Regions from separate parts of the Rossellomorea sp. RS05 genome, predicted to be linked through region 1. Evidence: riboswitches for the same ligand, from Rfam matches in the RefSeq annotation. Region 1 holds a riboswitch; each other region holds the start of a gene.
What was found. Region 1 has a riboswitch for S-adenosylmethionine ahead of ABJ225_RS07755 (methionine ABC transporter ATP-binding protein). Riboswitches for the same ligand answer to the same signal wherever they lie in the genome.
Positions count from the first base shown of each region.

Region 1 (5,412 bases):
CGTGAACATCATCGGATTCATGATTATTTTTCTATTATTTATTGGATTGATCGTATTTGGTTCCATCATGACAGCGCTCATGGTGAGGAAGACAAACACCAGGCCTCCTAGGAAATTATCCTATATTGTTTTGAGCCTCCTGATCCTTCACTGGATTTTCTGGCTTTCAAGCGGCTATGAATGGTTTTCCGACGAAGTGGCCGAGGCTATCTTCAATCCTATATGGGGTGTGTTATGCGCAGCAGGACTGGCTGCCAGCCTTTATGAACTAAGGCATAATAAGAGCTTCGCCTTCCCCGTCGGTGCATTGTCGGGTGTCACCCTGATGTTCGTCATCCTCATCAACGGTATTACCAGTATGTAAAAGGAGCGTTAACCTACATGAAACTTTTTGCCTGGGTGCTCGTGGCACTCCACCTGATCATTACGATCCTATGGATTGCCAACTCGCCTGCCCTGTTTTCAATCGCCGGGATGGTTGCCTGGCTCCTCTTGATCGCAGGGGGATTCGTCCTCTATTTCAAAACGAAACATATGGCGGTCATCGTCTCCAGTTCCTTCATGGTCTTCCTGGTCCTCTTGACCGGATTGATCGAATGGACGGTTTCATCCATGCCTTAACATAAAAAAGAGACTCCCTCGTTGGCGAGTCTCTCACAAAGGAGAATGCTTTATTTTGAAGAAAAACATCATGAATGTGTACAATGCGACCCTGAGCATGGGTGCTTTTTATCTCGGTGGTTCCATGATCTCAGGTAAAGGGATCTTTGCAACCTTCCCACCAGAGTGGGCAGGAGATCTGCCTTTTGACAGCTGGATGGCTATGGCGATCGTGGGCATGATCGTCTTCGGACTGGGAAATGCGGTAGTAGCAATCAGAGGGCTCATCCGGTATGACCGGCAGATTCTCTTCTCGACCCTGTTCATGGGCGCCCTTCTTTTCATTGCGACGATCGGTGCCACTCTCTCCGTGGGAGAATGGTACTTACCATCGGTACAGCTCTTGATCGCCAGTGTGGTTCAGCTTGCCCTTGTTCTTGGCGCTTTCATCCTTCATTTTCTTCGTCCGGAATCGGTAGGGGTCACAGAATGACCCCCTCCGCCCCTTACTCTCCTAAAAAGCCATCCTCGAATGTCTTCAAGAGATGCTCAAGTGTCACAGGGTCACTGTACGTCGATTCCTTGCTGTTGATCTCGATAACATGACCGTTTTTCACGGCCGGGATGTTCTTCCACGTATCCGTGTCCATGAACGAATTGTCCACATCGGGATTCTTGCTCAGGACGAGGTAATCTCCGGTGAAGTCTCCTACCGCTTCCGGCGAGATGACGTGAATCCCAGTTTCCAAGGCGTTATCCTTCACGGCATCCGGCATGTTGAGCTTCATGGCCTGATACAAGATCTCAGAACCACGGGCATAATTGTTCCCGAAGACATAGAGCTCCTTTTGACCGGTTTCAATGACGGATACCGTGGCGTCGTCGCCGATCTTCTTGCGGATCTCATCCCCGATCGTCGCGGCACGCTCCTGGAAGTCATCCGCCCATTCCTTCGCTTCTTTCTCCTTATTCAACAGCTTGCCGATCTCGATCTGCTGATCGATGTAATTCAGTTTCCCCCATGTGAAAGCGACGGTTGGCGCAATCTCCTTCATCTTATCGAGGTTCTTCGTCTGACTTCCGGCAATGATCAAGTCCGGGTCGAGCTCGATGATCTTCTCGAGCTGATCGTCACCCACCACTTCCACATCTTTCAGCTTGTCGGTGAAGAGTGGGTTCATCTCGGTCCACTCATCGATTCCGACGAGCTTCCCTTCGAGGGAAATCACATTCGGACCATTGGTGAGGGCGACGATCCGCTTCGGCTCTTTCGGCACCTCCACCGGTCCCTGCTCTGATTCATATGTAAATGTCGATGATTCCTCCTTGGACGAATCCGTTTTTGTTTCTCCGCTGCTGCATGCCGCCAAGAGCAGACAGACCAGCAATATGGTAAAGAACGATGCTTTTTTCATGTGGTTCCCCTTTCATTTCTTGATAATGAGAATCATTTTCAATTATTACTTTACGGGGGAGGAGGCTGATTGTCAATGGAATGTTCCACAATTTTCTTAGATTGGAAGAGTTCCGCTCCATTTCGCTGCGATGGCTCGCTTTCCGCGGGGCGTGCGGTGAGCCACATCGGCTGCGCCTGCTGGGTCTCACCTGCCCGCCTTTCCGCAGGAGTCGAGCCATCTCCGCTTCATTGCACTCATCGGATTAGTTGGAGGGCCATCCTTCATTTTATAAAAAATAAATAATTAGTTAAAAAGAAGTGTTTTCCGATTATCCTCATCAAAATAAAAGGCTTTCATTTTCTTTCTTTTGAATCCATAGACCTATTTTCACCCCATTTCCACTTCTTCCAGCCTGTCTCATTTCTGTCAGAGGGTGTTGACGCAGGAAAAAGTCCGGCGTAGAATAGGGCTCACGTTAAACAAATACAACTTCTTATCACGAGAGGTGGAGGGATTTGGCCCTTTGATACCTCGGCAGCGGGCTCACTTGAGCACTGTGCCAACTCCAACAGGCGGACGCCTGAGAGATGAGAAGAGTACGGATCTTTCTTTCCTTATGGATCTCCGGCCTCTTCCTGTCTCAGGAAGGGGCCTTTTGTTTACCCTAATTGAATAATTTCTTATCCAGAGAAGCTGAGGGACTGGCCCGATGACGCTTCGGCAGCAGACTTTCCACAAAGTACTGTGCCAATTCCAGCAGGCAACGCGCCTGGGAGATGAGAAGGGACCCATTGATTCCGTGTGAATCCATGCCCTCTTCTCGAGACCTCGGGAAGAGGGTTTTTATTTTTAACCACCAGGAGGCATGACGAACATGATTGAATTCAAAAGCGCCACGAAAGTATATAACAGCGGCGGAAAGGAAGTCCGGGCCCTCGACGGCATCGACCTGCGGGTTGAGCAGGGGGAAATATGCGGGGTGATCGGATTCAGCGGCGCCGGGAAAAGTACGCTGATCCGCACCGTGAACCGATTGGAGCGATTGAGCTCGGGGAAGGTGATCGTAGACGGCCAGGATCTCATGGCCCTTTCACCGAAAGACGTGCGCGAGGTGAAGCGGAAGATCGGGATGGTGTTCCAGCACTTCAACCTCCTGAATTCCAAGACGGTCTTCGCCAATGTGGCGATGCCCCTCATCCTCGCGAAGCAATCCAAGGCTGAGATCCAAAAGCGGGTGACAGAGCTGCTGAGCTTCGTCGGTCTTGAAGATAAAGCGAACCAGTACCCAGATCAATTATCAGGCGGTCAGAAGCAACGCGTCGGCATCGCCCGTGCCCTTGCCACGCAGCCGTCGATCCTTCTGTGCGACGAGGCGACATCGGCCCTCGATCCGCAGACGACAGGCTCGATCCTGAAGCTGCTGAAAAAGATCAACCGTGAGTACAACATCACGATCCTCATGATCACCCATGAGATGTCGGTGATCCGGGAAGTGTGCGACCGGGTGGCGGTCATCGAAGGCGGGAAGATCATCGAGTCCGGATCCGTATTCGACGTCTTCTCCTCCCCTCAGACCGAGACGGCGGCGAACTTCGTGAGCTCCGTGCTGAACGACTCCATCCCGGAATCGGTCCTCGAGCTTGTGCAGAAGGAAAACGCACCGGGACGGATCTACAAGATCCGCTTCGTCGGCGCCTCATCGGGTCAGCCGCTCCTTTCACAAGTGGCGAAGCGCTTCGACCTCGATGTAAACGTGCTGTTCGGAAATATTACAGAGCTGCAGGGCACACCATTCGGTCATCTCATCGTCGAGCTCATCGGCTCCGAGAGCGAGATCAACCGTGCACTGCTTGTCATGAATGGAGAAAACGTCACCGTGAAGGAGGTCGCACCACATGCTAGTTGATTCACAGCAGATCATCGATGCACTCATTGAAACTTTGGTCATGACCGGCTTCTCCCTCCTCTTCTCCACCGTGATCGGGCTGCCCCTCGGGGTACTTCTCGTCATCACGAGGAAGGGTCATCTATGGGAGAATGCCTTTATTTTCACCATCCTGAACGGGGTCGTGAACATCTTCCGTTCCGTCCCATTCATCATCCTGATGGTAGCGATCGTCCCCCTCACGCGTTTGATTGTGGGAACATCGATCGGAACGGCCGCAGCCGTCGTGCCACTGGTCTTCTATGCAGGACCGTATATTGCACGATTGATTGAGAACTCCCTCCTTGAAGTCGACAAAGGCGTCATCGAGGCGGCGGAATCCATGGGGGCGACATCCACCCAGATCATCTTCCGCTTCCTCGTCCCGGAAGCGCTCAGCTCCCTCGTCCTCAGCCTCACCATCGCCACCGTCGGACTCGTCGGGGCATCGGCCATGGCAGGCGCCATCGGCGGAGGCGGACTCGGGGATCTCGCCATTACCTACGGCTACCAGCGCTTTGACACCTGGGTCATGGTCATCACCGTCGCCATACTCATCGTCCTTGTACAGGGACTGCAATCATCGGGTAATTTCGTATCGAAAAAAATCAGAAGAAGATAGCGAGGAGATACAACATGAAGAAATGGATCATTCTATCACTCATTCTACTAATCGGCGGGTTCGCTGCAGGCTGTAGCTCAAGCGCCAGCAAAGACGAAACGAAGGTCAAGATCGGAGTCAGCGGTTCCGATAACCGCATCTGGGACTTCGTCGCGAAGAAAGCAAAGAAAGAAGGCATCGACATCGAGATCGTCCGCTTCTCCGATTATGTCCAGCCGAACCTGGCCCTTGAAGAAGGCGAGCTTGATGCCAACGCATTCCAAACAATCTCTTATTTCAACGAATTCAAGAAAGAGCATGACCTCGATCTCACACCGGTGGGTACCACGGTCATCGCTCCGCTCGGCCTTTACTCTGAGAAATATAAATCAGTAGATGACATCCCGGATGGCGCCAAGATTGCTGTCCCGAACGAAGCGACCAACATGGGAAGAGCCTTCCTCCTCCTTCAAGAAGCAGGCCTCATCGAGCTGCCTGAAGACTTCGACGGAAACGGCTCACTGGATAAAATCAAAAAGAATCCGAAGAACATCGAGATCGTTCCGGTCGTAGCCGGCCAAACACCGCGCGTCCTGCCTGATGTCGCTGCATCCATCATCAACAATGGTATCGCCGTCGACGCCGGATTCAACCCCGTGAAGGATTCCATCTTCCACGAAGATGACACGGCTACACCTTACATCAACATCATCGCCGCACGTACAGAAGACAAGGACAACAAAACACTCAAGAAAATCGTCGAGCTCTACCAGGAAGAAGACACAGCCGACTTCATTGAAAAAGAATACAACGGAAGCACGATCCCGACCTTCGTCCCACTGAGCAAGATCGGAGAATAAACAACCCAGAGGAGGAATGGAAATGAGTAC
Region 1 is NZ_JBDKWY010000002.1:13,557-18,968, reverse strand. It holds gene ABJ225_RS07775 (hypothetical protein) at 1-364, shown strand, start outside; gene ABJ225_RS07770 (hypothetical protein) at 382-621, shown strand; gene ABJ225_RS07765 (hypothetical protein) at 677-1,093, shown strand; gene ABJ225_RS07760 (ABC transporter substrate-binding protein) at 1,107-2,015, opposite strand; SAM riboswitch class I at 2,488-2,591, shown strand; SAM riboswitch class I at 2,675-2,780, shown strand; gene ABJ225_RS07755 (methionine ABC transporter ATP-binding protein) at 2,872-3,903, shown strand; gene ABJ225_RS07750 (methionine ABC transporter permease) at 3,893-4,543, shown strand; gene ABJ225_RS07745 (MetQ/NlpA family ABC transporter substrate-binding protein) at 4,558-5,382, shown strand; gene ABJ225_RS07740 (M20 family metallopeptidase) at 5,405-5,412, shown strand, end outside.

Region 2 (5,412 bases), on a different contig from region 1:
GTCTTGTGCCGGGTGGATAGTCTCCTCCGTTGAATTCAGGATCCTGCTCGATGGCCGTGATCCCGATATGATTAAAGGCGAGGCCGTAATCGTTCAGTGCAGGCGTGACGGCGAGGGCGAAGATCTTTTTCATGAAGCGGGGATGCAGGATCCCCCATTCCAGGGCCTGCATTCCCCCGAGAGATCCTCCGACAACGGCTTCCACCTTGTTGATGGCAAGCTCCCGGAGAGCCAGGTACTGGGCATTCACCATATCGCGGATCGTGATGACCGGGAAATGGGATCCGTATCGTTTGCCGGTCTCGGGATCCTCTGATGCAGGACCCGTGGCCCCCTCGCAGCCTCCGAGGACGTTGAAGGCGATGACGTTGTAGCGGTTGGTATCGATGTAGGAGCCTGCACCGATCAAGCCGTCCCACCATCCCTTATCTTCACTCGTCCCTTTCACGATATGGGTGCCGGTGAGGGCATGGCAGACAAGGATGACGGGACCTGATTGATTCCCGGTACGTTCATAGGGCAACCTGACATTCCGGAGGGTTTCTCCGTTTTCAAGGACAAGGGACGGAAGGGTGACGGTGTTCAATTCATATGGTGTCGTATCGCTACTCATTCCTCCGCCTCCTTCACACGTTTGACGTTTCGCGTGCCTTCTCGATGGCTTCATCCAGGGAAGAGATCAGATCCTTCGCTGATTCCAGGCCGACCGACAGCCTGACAAGGTCTTCCGTCACGCCCGTTGCCCTGATCTCCTCGTCGTTCAGCTGCTGATGTGTCGTGGAAGCCGGGTGGATGATCAGGGATTTCGCATCCCCCACGTTGGCCACATGGGACCAGAGCGAGATATTGTCCACCACTTTGCGTCCTGAATCCCGGCCACCTTTGATCCCGAAGACGACGATAGAGCCCGCGCCGTTCTCCAAGTATTTCTTGGCCAGTTGGTTCGACGGGTGCGAAGCGAGTCCAGGATAGGAAACCCATGCTACCCCTTCATGGGATTCAAGATGCTCGGCGATTTTCCGTGCATTCTCTGTATGGCGTTCGATGCGGAGGTGCAGCGTCTCCAATCCCTGCAGGAGAAGGAAGGCGTTCTGCGGGCTCAGGCAGGCGCCAAGGTCACGAAGCAGTTGGACCCTTAGCTTGGTGATGAACGCCGCAGCACCGACATCCTGTGCATAGCGGAGGCCGTTGTAGCTTCGGTCCTCTTCGATGAATCCCGGGAACTTCTTGTTGTTCCAATCGAATTTCCCTCCGTCGATGACGACGCCTCCGATCGCTGTACCATGACCACCGATCCATTTGGTGGCCGAATGGATGACGATGTCTGCCCCCCACTCGATCGGCCTGGTCACATACGGTGTGGCGAAGGTGTTATCGATGATAAGCGGGATTTCATGTTCGTGGGCCACTTTGGCGACCGCTTCGATATCAAGGACATGAAGGCTAGGGTTGCCAATCGTTTCGGCGAATACGGCCTTTGTCTTCTCGTTGATGGCGCTTCGGAAGTTTTCCGGATCCGTTGGGTCGACGAAGCGCACGGTGATGCCGTATTTCGGCAGGGTGGTGGAGAAGAGATTGTAGGTGCCTCCGTACAGATTCGTCGCTGCTACGATTTCGTCCCCGGCTCCTGCGATATTCAGGATCGAGAGGGAGATCGCCGCCATGCCCGATGATACTCCGAGGGCCCCGATGCCGCCTTCAAGGAGAGCCAGACGTTTCTCCAGAACGTCCACCGTCGGGTTCATGATCCGCGTATAGATGTTCCCCGGCTCTTCCAGTCCGAAAAGCTTCGCAGCGTGCTCACTGCTGTCAAACACATATGAAGTAGTTTGGTAGATCGGCACGGCGCGTGATCCCGTGGTAGGATCTGCTTCCTGTCCTCCGTGAAGCAAAAGTGTGTCAAAATCGAATGAATTCGTCATCGTACATTCCTCCTGAGTGTTTGTTTTAATGATTGGGTTTGTTCTGTGATGGATGATGGTCGGGGCTGAAAAGGGGCAAAAATAAAAACCCCCTTCCTAAGAAGAGGGTCTAATTGAATAGGGTCCTCCTCTTATCTTTCAGGCAATGCGCCTGCAGGAATTAGCACCTTTTCATGGCAAATATGCACATGAAGGTTGCCGGGTTTCATCGGGCCTAGTCCCTCCACCTCTCTGGATAAGAGCATTAAGTTGTAAGTGTTCGTTAGCAAGAATTATAAAGGCTATCCCCTCTGGGAGTCAAGGTTATTTTTAGAATTTTTCGTCTAATCTCCCATTGACGACTGCCACTACTGACTTGAGAGCGTTGTTCTTTTTAAATCTCATGACACTTGCTGATTGCTGAAAGCATTTGGGATTTAATGTCTTCCGGGTCCTCGATTCCAAGTGAAATCCGGACCACATGCGTATTGATTCCGAGCTTCTTCTGCGCTTCCTCCGGCAGGGACCTGTGAGATGTCCCCAACGGATAGGAAACCGTCGTTTCAACCCCGGCCAGGGACGGGATGATCTTGATCCAGCCAAGTGACTTGAAGAAGGTACTCATATCAGCGGATGGTTCAAGCTCGATGGTGACGATGGCTCCATGACCTTTCTCAGATAGATTATTCGGGTAGTAGACGTGTTTGACCCATTCGTGCCTCCTGAGTTCGACGGCAAGGAGCTCGGCATTCAGTGCCTGCCTTTCCATGCGTAGGGCAAGGGTCTTCGCTCCCCGGCAAGTGAGCCACGCCTCGAATGGGCTCAGATTGGCCCCAAGGTTGACGATCTTCGCTCTTGCCTTATCCACCAGATCCTGCCTTCCGGTCACAACACCTGCTGTGACGTCACTATGACCGCCTATGTACTTCGTTGCGCTATGGGCGACGATATCAATGCCTTCAGTGAAAGGCTTACGGAGGAACGGGGTCGCAAACGTATTGTCGATCATCGTCGTGAGACCATGTTCTTTCGCCATCTCCACCATGGCCGGTATATCCTCTACCCTCATGAAGGGATTCGTCACCGTTTCACTATAGAGAAGTTTTGTCGAGTCGGTGATCGCTGCTTCCACTGCATTCCGGTCGGTGAAGTCCACGAATGAAGTGGAAATACCGAAGCCCGCAAGCTCTTCCTTCAGCATATGGAAGGTCCCCCCGTACAGATCTTCAGCAGCAATGATATGATCCCCTGCCTGGACGACAGACAGGATCCCTACGAGGATCGCGGATAACCCCGATGAAGCGGCGACTCCTGCCGGTGCCCCTTCAAGGGCTGCTACAAGACCTCCCAGCTCATCAGGATTGGGATTCCCCGTCCGTGTGTATAGATAGGGTGATTTCCCTTCATAGAACCCTTCCAGTTCCTCCAGGGATGAAAAGGAAAAAGCAGATGTTTGATAGATCGGTGTGGTTTTACTTTTGATTTCCTCTGTTCCTTTCAACTGACTATGTACGACCTTGGTGGTGAAATTCATTTCGTGGCCATCCTCTCTCTACGAAAATATGTATGTAGAAGAGTGTACCATATTCAGAAGATTCCGAGAAGAAAAGTGGTTCAATTCATGCCTTCTACCATCTTTTTCATCATTTCCTGGTTCATCGGACCGAGGATTTTATGCTGGATGATTCCCTCCGAGTCGATCATGAACGTGGTTGGGATCGTAATGATGCTGTAGGCATTCCCCACGGCTCCGTCTTTATCAAGGAGTACCGGAAACGTGATCTCGTATCCGTCCACGAACTTTTGCGCCGCACCTTCCATACGCTCCTGGGACGTGAGGTTCACGGCAAGGATTTCTGCACCGGGCTCTTTCTGATAATATTCCTCCATATGGGGCATCTCAGCCTTGCAGGGTGGACACCACGTTGCCCAGAAGTTCAAGATGATCTTCTGTCCCCTATAATCCGAGAGGCGCACTTCTTTTCCTTCCAGTGTGGTCAGGGTGAAGTCCGGTGGCTGATCACCTTTGGAAAGCCCCGTCTCCGCATCGGATAAGTCCATGGATTCACTCGCAAGCTGGGCTGCTGCGTCTTTTTCTTTCTGATCCTGCTGATGCCGGACGAAATTCACCAGGAAGATGGCGACGAGGACACCGATGAGTCCCAATGATAGTATTCGTTTGTTCATGTAATCCCTTCCTTTATAGGCCGGATCTCCGCACAGCCTTTCTGGCAATCAAATAGTAAATGGTCGATCTCAAATACCCTCTCTCCACTTCATAGCCCGCCGACTGAAGCTTCCTCACCAGATCATTGGAAGAAAGGCTGTTCCCCTGTGGGAGCGCTTCCGTTTCAATGATCAGCCAAAGACCGTCATCCCTGAGCATATCCCTGAGATCCTGGATCACTTTGACAAGATTCGGCAACTCATGGAGCACAAATCTCGTAATGACCTTATGAAGCGTGTTCTGTGAAAAACGGAAATATTCAAATGACATATGTTCATAAAGGATGTTTTCTACCTGCAGTTCCTCCGCGCGCCGCTTCAGCTCTTCCAGGGCACCCCGGTCGAGGTCGATGGCATGCACATCGGTACTCACGATACGCGCAATCGGAATCGTCAGAAAGCCTGTACCGCAGCCGAGGTCGGCCACATGATCCCTTTCATTCAACTCAAGTAGATCCAGCAGCTCTTCAGATGTGATTGTATTTGTTTCGGCAGCCATGGGGACTCCTCCTTTAGAGTGAAGATATCCCTAGCTTGCCCCTCATATGAATTATTACAGATGGAGGAGAAAAATCAACCCGGATCAACGCAAAAAGATCCCATGAGCGGGATCTTTTTGTGAACATTTGTCAGGTCGGGTGAGATGAATGGGGCTTTATACGTAATCATTCCGATTTATAGAGCATGGGAAGGCTACTGCTCCTCCGGTTCCATGGAGAAATAAAAGTACTGGGTATCACCCTGTCTGAATCGGTCGGTGCAGTCGATCCAAGTCATGCGGCTGAGGCGCAGGTCCATCTCGGCATTGATCGTTTCTTCGATCTTTCTCATTGTTTGGATGAATTCACCGAATGACAAGCTGAAATGGGCTGCTGCCTGCCTGTGAGGGGCATGTTTGACCAGGAGCTGCATGAACTCTTCTGATGTGGCAGACATACTCGCATATTCATCTTCAAGAGCCGTGACGAACTCATACATGCTTCTTTCCGGTGCCGGCAGTGACGCCACGATTTCCCTGCCGATGATTTCCATTAAGTGCTCATTCATCCCAACCACTCCCGATCGTCCTTACTTCATATTGTATTTTTTCATGAATCGTTCTGCGCGTCCATCCCTGTCGGTGAATTTTTCACGGCCCGTATAGAATGGGTGACTGTCCGAGCTGATCTCGACCTTCAAGAGTGGATAGGTCTTCCCGTCTTCCCACTCCATCGTTTCATTCGACTGTTTTGTTGAGCCTGTCAGGAAGGTGAATCCGCTGTTTGTATCCATGAACAGGACCTCT
Region 2 is NZ_JBDKWY010000005.1:14,740-20,151, reverse strand. It holds gene metX (homoserine O-acetyltransferase MetX) at 1-613, opposite strand, end outside; gene ABJ225_RS13745 (O-acetylhomoserine aminocarboxypropyltransferase/cysteine synthase family protein) at 627-1,922, opposite strand; SAM riboswitch class I at 2,051-2,164, opposite strand; gene ABJ225_RS13740 (trans-sulfuration enzyme family protein) at 2,296-3,435, opposite strand; gene ABJ225_RS13735 (redoxin domain-containing protein) at 3,516-4,088, opposite strand; gene ABJ225_RS13730 (class I SAM-dependent methyltransferase) at 4,102-4,626, opposite strand; gene ABJ225_RS13725 (hypothetical protein) at 4,821-5,174, opposite strand; gene ABJ225_RS13720 (type B 50S ribosomal protein L31) at 5,196-5,412, opposite strand, start outside.
Region 2: it holds a riboswitch for S-adenosylmethionine, as region 1 does, so the genes downstream of both, ABJ225_RS13745 (O-acetylhomoserine aminocarboxypropyltransferase/cysteine synthase family protein) here and ABJ225_RS07755 (methionine ABC transporter ATP-binding protein) in region 1, are expected to answer to the same signal.

Region 3 (5,412 bases), 320 kb from region 1:
ACCAAAGTAAAAGGGAAATCCAAACATGGCAGTGTCAAACTTGAGATTGAAGATAAGAAACACACTGCAAGAAAGTTTGTCATCTACCGGTTTGACGGTCCTCGTGTAGGCGATTATAATGATCCTGCCAACATCATCGATGTCGTCTACGCAGATGAAGATTCCTACACAGACGTTCTTCCTGGTAAGGGACTCTACACGTATGGAGTTACATCTGTATCCGATACCGGTCTTGAAAGCCGCGACGCCAAAACGGTACGTGTTAAACATTAGGTCAAAGCAAAGTGCGGACAGCCCGGCCCTCAGACGGGTGCTGTCCGCACTTTTTATGTTCGTTCACTGTTGGGCTGCAAGAACGGTTTCCCTCATCTTCTTCGCTGCCTCCACCATCACAACGAGTGCTTCGATGGTTTCGTCGGTTCCGCGTGTTTTCAAACCACAGTCAGGATTGATCCAGAAAAGTTGCGGATCGAGGACGCGAATGGCCCGTTCAATGTTCCGAGTCATCTCCTCGAGCGTCGGAACCCTTGGGCTGTGTATGTCATAGACGCCGAGACCGATACCTTGACTATAGGTGTTTTCCTCAAAGGAATGAATGAGATTCCCATGACTCCTTGACGTTTCGATCGATATGACGTCCGCATCGAGCGCTTTGATACTCTCGATGATTTCCCCAAACTCCGAATAGCACATATGGGTGTGGATTTGCGTACTGCTTTTCACAGATGACGTCGCAAGTTTGAAAGCGTGGACGGCAGCTTTTAGATATCCTGCCCTCTTTTCTTTCTGCAGGGGCATCCCCTCCCTGAGGGCCGGTTCATCGACTTGGATCATGCGGATTCCATTCTCCTCGAGGGCTTCGACTTCTTTTCTCAAGGCCAGGGCAATCTGATTGGCCACATCATAACGCGGAATGTCTGTCCGGACAAATGACCAGTTCACGATTGTGATTGGACCAGTCAGCATGCCCTTTACAGGTTTTTCAGTCAGCGATTGCGCAAAGACCGTTTCATCCACTGTCATCGGTTCTTGGAAGCTGACGTCCCCGTGAATGATCGGAGGCTTTACACAACGCGATCCGTAGGACTGCACCCAGCCATTCTTCGTGAAGGCAAATCCCCCAAGCTTTTCACCGAAGTATTCCACCATATCCGTCCGTTCAAATTCTCCGTGCACCAGTACGTCCAAACCGATTTTTTCCTGGATGTCGATCCACTTCTCAATCTCTTCCTGGATGAACGTCCGGTAGTCCTGATCGCTTACGTCTCCCCTCCTCCACTTAAGCCGTTCTTTCCGCACCTCTTTAGTCTGAGGAAAGCTTCCAATCGTAGTGGTGGGGAAGAGGGGAAGACCGAGCTCTGACTCCTGAACGACCCGCCTCTCAGAGAATGGAGCACGTTGAAGGACTTCATTTCCGACCAGTTGCTCACTGTCTCTGAGTGTTCGGGATGGTTCGATATTGTCGAGACCGTCAGAGCTTTCCTTCAACTCATTTGAGATAGAAGGACGCCCTTCCTTGACCGCCTCCGTAACCGTGACGATTTCCTGCAGCTTTTCATCTGCAAAAGAAAGTGTGCGTTTGAGGTGTTCCCTCAGCCCTTCCTCTACTTTGACCGTGACGGGCACATGGAGCAGGCTCGATGACGGCTGAATGATTAACCGATCCTTTGAAACAATGCCCTCCAATTGCTTAAGCGAGGAGAGAGTCCGATCAAGATCTGCTTTCCAAATATTCCTTCCATCAATGAGTCCAGCAGCCAAGACCTTATCTTCTGGGAATCCATGGGTGTTCAGTGCCTGACGATTCCCTCCACCATCGTGTACAAAATCCAATCCGATCCCATGTACCGGCAGCCTGACCACCCTCTCATAGCGACTGACGCGATCAAAGTAGGTTTGAAGAATGACCTTGATTCCAGGTGCTGCCTTGATCAACGTGTCATAGACCTGCTCAAGCACCGTCCACTCATCCTCTGTCAGGTCGGTACAAAGCACGGGTTCATCGATCTGAACCCATTCGGCACCAGCCTCTTCAAGCTCCTTGAGAATGGAACCATACAACGGTACGAACCCATCGACCACGCTATCAAACTCTTCGAGGTCATATCCTTTGGACAGCTTAACGAACGTAACTGGTCCAAGGAGCACCGGCTTTCCAATGATGCCAAGCTGCTCCTTCGCCTCCTTGAAGTAGCGAAGCGGGGAATTATCGGCCAAAGAAGGCGTAGCTCCTTCCAGTTCGGGAACGATGTAATGGTAATTCGTGTTGAACCACTTCGTCATCGTGGATGCCACCGCATCCCCCGTCCCCCTTGCCATACCGTAATACGTTTGCAGCGAGACCTTCCCTCCCTCATGACCAAACCGCTTCGGGACCACCCCGAACATGGCGGCCGTATCCAATACATGATCATATAGGCTGAAGTCCCCGACGGGAATCAGGTCGATTCCTGCATCCGACTGCTTTTTAAGATGACGAAGGCGGATTTCATCTGTCTTCTCCACAAATTCTTCTTCCTTTAGCTTTCCTTCCCAAAATTGTTCCAGTGCTTTCTTCCACTCTCGTTTCTCACCGATCCTCGGGTAACCGAGATTTGAACTTTTCACCATATTGCTCACTCCTTCTCATTTTCTCTCCAATAAAAAAATCTCCCTTTCAGAGAAAGAGAGATTTTGCGCGCAATGAATAAACGTCGACATTCCTATGATGTCAACACGCGTTCCTCACTCCCCTCTATGACCCGTAGAGCTTAAGTGCACACAACAGGCAGGTCTCCTGACTCAGGTTCATCACGCCTTATCCCTTCCCATTCCCTTTAGAAACAGTGGATGTGATAAGTTGCTTCCCTTTACAGTGGCGGGACCGTACCGGACTTTCACCGGTTTCCCTTTTCAGCCATGCTTCCACACGGCACCTGTCGCATCTTCCTATTCAGTTCTCACCTCAACGAAAAAAGCCTCTCCACGATAGAGAGGCCCGGTAAAGGGATGTCCTCTCTTATTTTCCAAAGCATGACGCTTTGCAGGAATTAGCACCTTTTCAACAAGTGTTGAATGGTTGCCGGGTTTCACAGGGCCAGTCCCTCCACCGCTCTTCATAAGAGTATCGATCATATATTTGTCCGTTGAATAGGGTAATACTAGCATGCCAGCTTTTACTTTGTCAAAATATTTCTAACATTCGTCCGAAGGTCCTATTTGCCGTAGGGGTCACTCCAGCAAAACTCGTTGCCATAAAGAATGCCCCCTCTGGCACTTCAGAGGAGGGTCGACTTTGCATGGAACGCAGGAAGAAATTCGCGGTGGACGTCCAGCAGTTCATCCAATAATGGTTTTGCTCTTGAATCACTCGTAACCAGTGGATTGATTGCCATGGCGAGGAGGGCTTTTTCGTAGGAGCCTGACACGGCTGCTTCTGCCGCGGTCCGCTCAAAGGATTTGATCTGTTGAACAAGTCCGCTGACGGCTACAGGCAGTTCACCTATATGGATCGGTTTAGGCCCTTCTTTGGTCACGACACAGTTCAATTCCACGGCGGACTCATCAGGGATGCCCGTGATACTGCCATCATTTCTGACGTTCAGGGTCTGTACATCCCCTTTATCATTGAAGATTGAAGAAATCACATTGCAGGCGGCATCGCTGTAGTAGGCTCCTCCGCGCTCTTGAAGCTGCGGGGGCTTCACATCAAGGTCTTCGTTTTTATACAGCTCGAACAATTCATCTTCCAATCGTTGGACCACCTCGGCACGGGTTGTCCCCGTTTTGAATTCTTCCAGCTGCTTCTCGAGGATCTCACTGGTTTTGTAAAAATACCGGTGGTACGGACAAGGTATGACTCCGAGAGCCTTCAAGAAGACAGGATCCCATGGCAGTGGGGCGATATTTTTCATGCTGAGCTGCTTATCCTCATCACCCATCAGTTCCAGTACCTCATCAAGAGCGGACACCCCATCGACGGTGACATCCAGTCCGTACACCATATGATTCAAGCCGGCAAAACGGATATCGACGGAAGCGACCTCTACACCAAGGAGCCTGGCAATGGTCATCTTCGTATTGATCGGCAGGTTGCATACGCCCACGACTTTGGAATGCTTGCTGTATCGGAGCAACGCCTCCGTCACCATCCCAGCAGGGTTTGTGAAATTGATCAGCCATGCATCAGGGCAAAGACGCTGCATATCCTCTGCAATCTCAAGAAGAACTGGAATGGTGCGGAGGCCTTTGAATAGTCCACCTGCCCCGTTCGTTTCCTGCCCGATCATCCCGTACTTGATCGGCAGCCTTTCATCCTGAATCCTTGCCTTCAGCTGACCGACCCGCATCTGGGTTGTAACAAAATCCGCATCCTTCAGTGCTTCCTCCCTGTCCAAAGCCAGGTGAATGGTCATGGGGACACCGGCCATAGACACCATCCTCCGCGCAAGACTCCCGACAATTTCGAGCTTTTCTTTTCCAGCAGGGATATCCACTAGCCACAGCTCTCGGACAGGCAGCTCATCATATCGATTGATCAACCCTTCCACAAACTCCGGCGTGTAGCTTGAGCCACCGCCGATGGTCACGATTTTTAAGCCTTTATTCATGAACGCTCCTCCTCCTGTATTACTTTACAACGAATGCCATGACAAAACTGATGGCGAGGCTGACAATGATTCCAACCAATAACCTTTTCTTCCTGATTGACGAATTCGTCACCGGCCCTTCGATTTTCAGAAGGACAAGACTCAGGCCCAATGACGTGGAAATGCCAGTTGCAAGGAAGATACTCCACTCCTTGGGCATTCCGGCACTCATGAAAGGTTTTGATAAGAGTAAGAGACCTATGGATACAGTAAGTATCAGAACCAGTACGCTTTTGAAACCTATTCTTCTTGGTATAACAGTTTCAATCATTTTGTTCACGCTCCTTGTGATACATAGTGAAGAAGCGGGATCATGAGATTCCCGCTTCTCGCCTTCGCTTATGCTGCTTGTTGCTCGTTTTCTTCCACTTTGACCATTTTCTTATCATACATCTTGAAGAACGGGAAGTAGATGGCGAACGAGATCGCGATATTGATGAAGACCATCACCACTGCCCTCCAGTCTCCACCGGTTGCCAAGAACGCGCCGATCGGTGCGGGCAGGGTCCACGGAGGCATGATATAGGTCGGTGAAATCATTCCTGTAGCCGTTGCCACATATGCAATGGTTGCCGTAACGAGCGGTGTGATGACGAACGGGATGATCAGGACAGGATTCAGTACAATCGGTGCCCCGAAAATAATAGGCTCATTAATATTGAACGTGACCGGGACAATACTAGTGCGTCCCAATGCTTTCAAATACTTGGATCTTGAGAAGAATACCATAGCCAGTGCGAGACCGAGTGTGGCACCAGACCCACCGATCCAGATGAACCATTGG
Region 3 is NZ_JBDKWY010000002.1:332,084-337,495, reverse strand. It holds gene ABJ225_RS09450 (glycoside hydrolase family 10-like protein) at 1-273, shown strand, start outside; gene metE (5-methyltetrahydropteroyltriglutamate--homocysteine S-methyltransferase) at 337-2,610, opposite strand; cobalamin riboswitch at 2,750-2,934, opposite strand; SAM riboswitch class I at 2,996-3,104, opposite strand; gene ABJ225_RS09440 (6-phospho-beta-glucosidase) at 3,258-4,589, opposite strand; gene ABJ225_RS09435 (hypothetical protein) at 4,609-4,800, opposite strand; gene ABJ225_RS09430 (PTS sugar transporter subunit IIC) at 4,968-5,412, opposite strand, start outside.
Region 3: it holds a riboswitch for S-adenosylmethionine, as region 1 does, so the genes downstream of both, metE (5-methyltetrahydropteroyltriglutamate--homocysteine S-methyltransferase) here and ABJ225_RS07755 (methionine ABC transporter ATP-binding protein) in region 1, are expected to answer to the same signal.